DNA from 2 places in the Acidovorax sp. LjRoot74 genome. Region 2 is predicted to be linked to the other one. Evidence: predicted binding sites of a transcription regulator. Region 2 holds the regulator's gene; the other holds the start of a gene.
What was found. The regulator FliA, encoded in region 2, starts transcription of late flagellar genes. The targets are predictions, from matches to a motif close to CTAAAGTTTNNNNNNNNNNNGCCGNTA.
Positions count from the first base shown of each region.

Region 1: a site for FliA is predicted at 1,408-1,434, ahead of ACSQ3O_RS06490 (flagellin). Genes of this name have one in related genera too.

Region 1 is NZ_CAXUTI020000001.1:1,402,150-1,405,524, forward strand. Features, by position in the region: gene ACSQ3O_RS06480 (NAD(P)H-binding protein) at 1-270, opposite strand, end outside; gene ACSQ3O_RS06485 (LysR family transcriptional regulator) at 389-1,318, shown strand; gene ACSQ3O_RS06490 (flagellin) at 1,513-2,970, shown strand; gene ACSQ3O_RS06495 (Na/Pi cotransporter family protein) at 3,037-3,375, opposite strand, start outside.
Region 2 is NZ_CAXUTI020000001.1:4,988,113-4,991,487, reverse strand. Features, by position in the region: gene flgA (flagellar basal body P-ring formation chaperone FlgA) at 1-691, shown strand, start outside; gene flgM (flagellar biosynthesis anti-sigma factor FlgM) at 785-1,108, shown strand; gene ACSQ3O_RS23680 (hypothetical protein) at 1,127-1,525, shown strand; gene ACSQ3O_RS23675 (RNA polymerase sigma factor FliA) at 1,599-2,315, opposite strand; gene ACSQ3O_RS23670 (hypothetical protein) at 2,343-3,140, opposite strand; gene flhF (flagellar biosynthesis protein FlhF) at 3,133-3,375, opposite strand, start outside.

The DNA of each region.
Region 1 (3,375 bases), 3.6 Mb from region 2:
CATCGGCAGCACCAGCTCGCCCCAGCGCCGGTAGCCGGGCGGGTTGACCGCGTGCACGATCACGTCGCAGCCCGCAGCAGCGGCCACCACGTCTTCGCGCCGCATGGCGTCGCCATGGATCCAGGTCATGCCGTCGCGCTGCTCGCGGGCCTGCGCCACGCCCCGGTGCAGCGCGTGCACCTCCCACCCCCGGTCGCGCAACTGGCGTGCCACCTCGCCGCCAATGCCGCCCGTGGCGCCCAGAACCAGAACCTTGTTGCCTTGTGCCATGAAAGTGCTCCTTGTGTGGCCATGGATGTGGCCGTTGCCGTGGTGATGGGCGCCAGTGTGAAGCGGTGCTTGGCAAAAGAAAATTGCTTAAAACAAAGGTGAAGCTATACATTTATGTATGACTCAACCCACTACAGAATCGATTGGCTGGGAGCTGTACCGCTCCTACCTGGGTGTGCTCAGCGAAGGCTCGCTGTCGGGTGCGGCCCGGGCCCTGGGCGTGACCCAGCCCACGGTGGGACGCCACATCGCCGCGCTGGAGCAAGCCCTGGGGCTCACCCTGTTCACCCGCTCGCAGCAGGGCCTGCTGCCCACCGACGCTGCGCGGGAACTGCGCCCCTATGCCGAGGCCATGCAGCATTCGGCGGCGGCCCTGGCGCGGGCGGCCAGCGGTCATGGCGAGGGCGTGCGGGGCACCGTGCGCGTGACGGCCAGCGAGGTGATGGGTGTGGAAGTGTTGCCCCCGCTGCTGGCCCAGCTGCAGGCCCGGCACCCCGGGCTGACCGTGGAGCTGGCGCTGAGCAACCGCGTGCAGGACCTGCTCCACCGCGAGGCCGACATCGCCATCCGCATGACCGAGCCCCGCCAGGAGGCCCTCATCGCCCGCCGCGTGGGCGTGGTGGCGCTGGGCCTGCACGCCCATGCCACCTACCTGCAGGCCCAGGGCACACCCACATCACTGGCAGACCTGGCGCACCACCGGCTGATCGGCTTTGACCAGGAAACCCCGTTCATCCGCGCCGCGCGCAAGCTGCTTCCCCCGTGGCGCCACGAGGACTTTGCCCTGCGCAGCGACAGCGACCTGGCCCAGCTGGCACTGATCCGTGCGGGCGGCGGCATCGGCATATGCCAGGTGGCACTGGCGCGGCGCACACCGCAGCTGGTGCACCTGCTGGCACCGCAGTTCAGTGCCGGGCTGGACACCTGGGTGGTGATGCACGAAGACCTGCGCAACAGTCCGCGCTGCAGGTACACGTTTGATGCCTTGGTGACGGGGCTGCTGCAGTACACGGGGTTGGCTGAGGAGAGGGTGGGCGTGGCGGCCTGACGGTCTGTTCTCTCCGAGGCCGATGCCCCCAGACTCTGTACTTCGCAAGATACGGGAGCCGGGGATACCCGCAGCGGCGCCAAAAGCACCTCAAGTTCGCTCTGGCCTGGCCGAAACAAGGTCAAGCGTTGGTTCTGCCGCGCTCCACACAACAACACGAAAACTCCAGCGAGCGGAATGGGCGGGGAATCCACGTGGCTTCGACAATCAATACCAACGTGCCATCGCTGACGGCCCAGCGCAACCTGGGCATGAGCCAGACCTCGCTGAATAACTCTATCCAACGCCTGTCGTCGGGCCTGCGCATCAACAGCGCCAAGGACGACGCTGCCGGCTTGGCGATTTCCGAGCGTTTCACCAGCCAGATCCGGGGCCTGAACCAGGCTGTTCGCAATGCCAATGACGGTATCTCCTTGGCGCAAACCGCCGAAGGTGCGTTGAAGGCATCCGGCGACATCCTGCAACGTGTGCGTGAGCTGGCAGTGCAGTCGGCCAACGCCTCTAACAGCGCTGGCGACCGGCAGGCCCTGCAACAGGAAGTGGGCCAATTGGTGTCCGAACTGGACCGCATCTCGCAGACCACAGAATTCAACGGCGCCAGGCTGCTGGATGGCACATTCGGCACCCAGCAGTTCCAGGTGGGTGCCAACGCCAATCAGACCATCGTGGCGGCCACGGGTAACCTGCGTACCAACGCATACGGCAACAACCAGGCCGTGGCCATGGGCCCTCCTACGAACCCCAACAACAACTACGCCGGTTTGCTGGCGGGTACTTTGACGGTGAATGGATTCGCTGGCGGCCAGACGGTTGCTGTGGGGTCGGTGGCCACTGCGTCGCAAATTGCCGATTCGATGAATGCTGTCAAGGCAGATACCGGTGTGAGGGCCACAGCACGCACCGAGGTGAGCCTAGCCTTTGGCGCGGCAGGCTCCTACCTGATCGGCGTGTCGACGGACCACACCATGTTGAACATGATCTCCTTCACCCTGTCGTCCAGCAACACGGCCGACGGTTTGGCTGCGGTGGTCACGGCGGTCAACGATCAGTCCGCGAAGACGGGGATTACCGCTGCGTTGAACTCCAATGGCTCCCGCGTATTGCTGACTCAGGCAAAGGGCAATGACATCCTGATATCGGACACCAACACCCCGAACCCCGGGACGGTATCCGTGCAGAAATTGGATGGGGGTGGCGCCAACGTGGGGGCGCCTGTTGTGCTGGCTGTCAACGGCACGGCGGATAACGCGAGAACCATGGGTTATGTCACCCTCGATTCCGAAAAATCGTTCTCCATCACGCCTACGACGACGAACATGGCAAGTGCTGGAGCGTCGTCTCTCCAGACCGTGTCAACTCTGGATGTAACGACTTTTGCAACAGCGACCTCCGCACTCAAAACGGTGGACTCGGCCTTGGCCTTCATCAATGGCGAGCGCGCAAAACTCGGTGCACTGCAATCGCGTTTCGAAACCTCTATCAGCAACCTGCAGGTGACATCCGAAAACCTGTCAGCCTCGCGCAGCCGCATCCTGGATGCTGACTTCGCGGCCGAAACCGCCAACCTGTCACGCTCGCAAATCCTGCAACAGGCGGGCACGGCCATGGTGGCCCAGGCCAACCAGCAAGGCGTGCTGGCCCTGCTGCGCTAGCCCCATCGTGGCCCTGTTTGTCGCAGGGCACGGGCGGGCGCCAGCAGGTGTTCTGCTTCTCTTTTCTCAGCCCTGGTCCACCATCGTCTTGAGCCGGCTGGGCGCCAGTGCGCCGGCCGATTCCAGGATGGGGTAGGCCACCGAGCACAGCAGCGAGTTGATGCGCTTGAGCTCGCTGATCAGGTCGATGTGCAGCGAGCTGGTCTCGATGCTGGGCACCGTGTTGTCCGACAGGCGCGCGAGGTGGGTGGCCGAATAGGCGTGTTCCAGGTCGCGGAAGCGGGCTTTTTCTTCCAGCAGCTTTTGCGCATCGCGCACGCTGCCGTTCAAGAACACACTCATCGCCAGGCGCAGGTTGTCGATCAGGCGGGCGTGCAACTCGTTGATCTCTTCCATGCCGGCTTC
Region 2 (3,375 bases):
GGGGGGCTGGGCCTTGGGCGCAGGCGGTGCTGCGCAGGCCCAGGCGGCGGGGGATCCGCCGGCAGACCTGGGGCCCCTGACCCAGCGCTGGCTGGATGACACCCTGGCGCGCAGCGCACCCACCGGTCTGCCCTTGCGCATGGAAGTGAGCGTTGGCTCACTGGATTCGCGTTTACGGCTGGCGCCTTGCGCACGCGTGGAGCCCTACCTGCCCGCCGGGTCCCGTCTGTGGGGGCGTACCCGCCTGGGGCTGCGATGTGTGGAGGGCGCCACCGCCTGGAACGTGTTTCTGCCGGTCACTATCAAGGCGTTTGGCCCGGCATGGGTGTTGACCGGCAATGTGGCGCCTGGTGCGGTCCTCACTGCCAACGACGCCACCGAGGCCGAGGTGGACTGGGCCGCCGAAACCGCACCGGTGATGGCCAATCCGGATCACTGGGTGGGGCAGGTGGCCGCGCGCCAGTTGGTGGCGGGCCAGGCCTTGCGCCAGAGCATGGTGCGGGCCCCCCAGCTGTTCCGCGCGGGGGCCCAGGTGAAGGTGGTGGCCCAGGGGCTTGGTTATGCAGTCACGTCGGCAGGTCAGGCGCTGTCTGCAGGTGCTGTGGGGCAAACTGTGCGCATCCGCATGGATAATGGTCGAATAGTTAGCGGAATTGTCAATGAAGGTGGGACGGTGGACGTCACTCTTTAATGACGCCTCGGTGATAAATGGCTAAAGTCCGGGCCAAACGGGTCGAAAACATTGCTACTGTGCCCCACATCATGCGGGGTGGTGGAGAGAGCGATGAAGATAGGTCAAAAACCGGAACTCCCGGGCGCATTGGCGCAGACGGGGCTTGCCAAGCAAGCCAAAAGTCCTGCCAGCGCTGCTGAAGGAGCAACCAAAGACGCCCTGGCCGCTGCGTCCACCGCCGGTGTGCCCGTCACGGTCTCCATCGCCGCCCAAAGCCTGAACCCCGCCTCCCGCGTGGCAGGGGATTTTGATGCGGGCAAGGTCAAGGCCGTCCGCGCGGCCATTGAAAAAGGGTCGTTCTCCGTCGATGCCGAGGCCATCGCCGACAAGATGTTGTCCAACGCCCAGGAGATCCTGACCCGTTCGCGGGGTTGAGCCCCACTTGGCAGGCTGGTGCGATCCATCGCACAATGCGCCATGTCGCTGGAAGAATCCCTCTCGGCTGTCGAACAGCTGATCGATAAAGTCTCCGCCGCTCTTCTCGCGGCAGATCCCTCCTCCCTGGAACAACACAGTGTGGCCCTGCGTGACGCAGCGGCCCAGTTTGCGCGGGTGCTGGAGCAATCCGCTGCGCAGGGGCTGCCTTTGCCTGCGGCGGCGCAGAAGCGGGTGGCGGCCATCGGCGACATGCTGGTGGTGCAGCGCGAGAACTTGGCACGCCTGTCTGGGGTGACGGACCGCCAGGTAGCGGGCCTGTTGCCACCCTCCAATGCCGCATCGACCTATGGAGACGGGCTGTCAACGCGCGCAGCCAAGCCAGGCGTGGCGCGTATCTACCGTTCTGCGGGCTGACTGGGCTGTGATGCTCCGCTCCAGCGCTGCCCTGGCAGGTGCACGGGGCGTTGTGGGGCGGCCGTGCGGGGTATCAATGCGCGCGCATCTTGGCGCGCAGGCGGGCGATGGACTGGCTGTGCAACTGGCACACCCGGGATTCCGTTACGCCAAGCACCGCCGCGATCTCCTTGAGATTCATGTCGTGCTCGTAGTACATGCCCATGATGTGCTGCTCGCGTTCGGGCAGGCTCTTGATGGCGTTGACCAGTGACATCTTGAGCCGCTGGTCGCGCAGCAACTCGACCGGGTCGGCATCGGCATCGGCGGCATGACGGTCCAGAAACCCGTCGTCATCGTCGTTGCCATGGGTCATGTCTTCCAGGTACACCAACTGGGTGCCCCGGACCTTGCCCAGCAGGTTCTGGTAGTCGGGCAGGCTCATGCCCATTTCGCTGGCGATTTCTGATTCGAGCGGGCTGCGGCCCAGCTTCTGCTCCAGCCGGTGCACCGCGTGCTCGATGTCTTTCTGGCTCTTGCGCGAGCTGCGGCTCATCCAGTCGCCCTCGCGCAGTTCGTCGAGCATTGCGCCCCGGATGCGCTGGGTGGCAAAGGTCTCGAACTGCACGCCCTGGGCGACTTCGTAGCGCGAAAGTGCTTCGGCCAGGCCCATCATGCCGACCTGGATCAGATCATCCAGTTCGACATTGGGCGGCAGCTTGGCGATCATGTGGTGCGCAATTCTCCGGACCAGCGGGACATGCTGGCGGATCAGCGCATCACGATCGAGCTGGCCTTTGGCGGTGTACATCAGATCAACTTCTCCGGACAAATCAGATCAATGGCTCCGGACAAAATGCGCAGGCATGCCAGTCAGGTTGCTGGTGGGTAGCGCAGTCAGCGATCCGTTCATGGTGCCCGCATTTTCCAGCAGTTGCAAGGCCAGGCGCTGAAGCTCCTGGGGGCTCTGGGTGGCGATGGTGGTGGTCCGCACGGGCCCGCCCAGGTGGCGCTCCGCGCAGGCCTGCAGCGTCATCAGCTGTGACTGGGCCTTGCGGCGCTCTGCCGCCGTGTTGCTGTGCAGCAAAGCGGCCACCATGCAGGGCAGTCCGGTGTGCAGGGCGATCTGCTTGAGGCTCTTGTAGCTGTTCATCACACCCGCCGCACCGCCGCCCATGACCACCAGCGGCACCGTGGCGGTGTGGGTCAGCAGGGGCCCCAGGGTGGCGGCGGGGGCGTGGATCACCATCAGGCCGTAGGTTCGGAAGTAGGGCAGCAAGCCCTCCATGGGAGAACGCGTGCTATCACCCGCTGTGCGGCTGAGGTGCTGCAAGCCCTTGGCCGCCGGGATCACGGCAAGCGAGGATGCCGTGGCCCCCAGGTTCAGGTGGGCGCCGTCGTTCCATGAAGCGTGTTGCAGCAGGTGGAGCAGGCCTGGGCTGTCGTCGGTCTCGTAGGCCGTGCCGTCCAGCACCACCACGGGGTAGCCCAGCCGCTGCAGGCTGGCGCAGATCTGCCAAAGTGTTTCCAGGCCGCTGCCGGTGTTGCCTTGGCTGGCCACGGCCAGCATCCGCAGCTCGGCCTGGGGTGTGAAGCTGTGCAGCCCGGCGGCCTGGTGAAAGCCCAGATCAAGCATCGACGAGTCCCCCCTCGGTGATGGTGTCGGGCGAGTGCGAGAAGAAGAAGTTCAGGTCGGTGGCCTTGGGGTCGAACGCCGACTTGGCCGGGGCGCGCATCGAGGTGCTGATGAGCTGTTGGGCGTTGGCACGCTCCCAGTCTTCGGGCACACGCTGGCCATTGGTCACGCCGCGCAGCACCATCTGGTGGCGGATCAGCGCGTCGATCGCGGGCCCCAGCTTCACGGCCTCGTC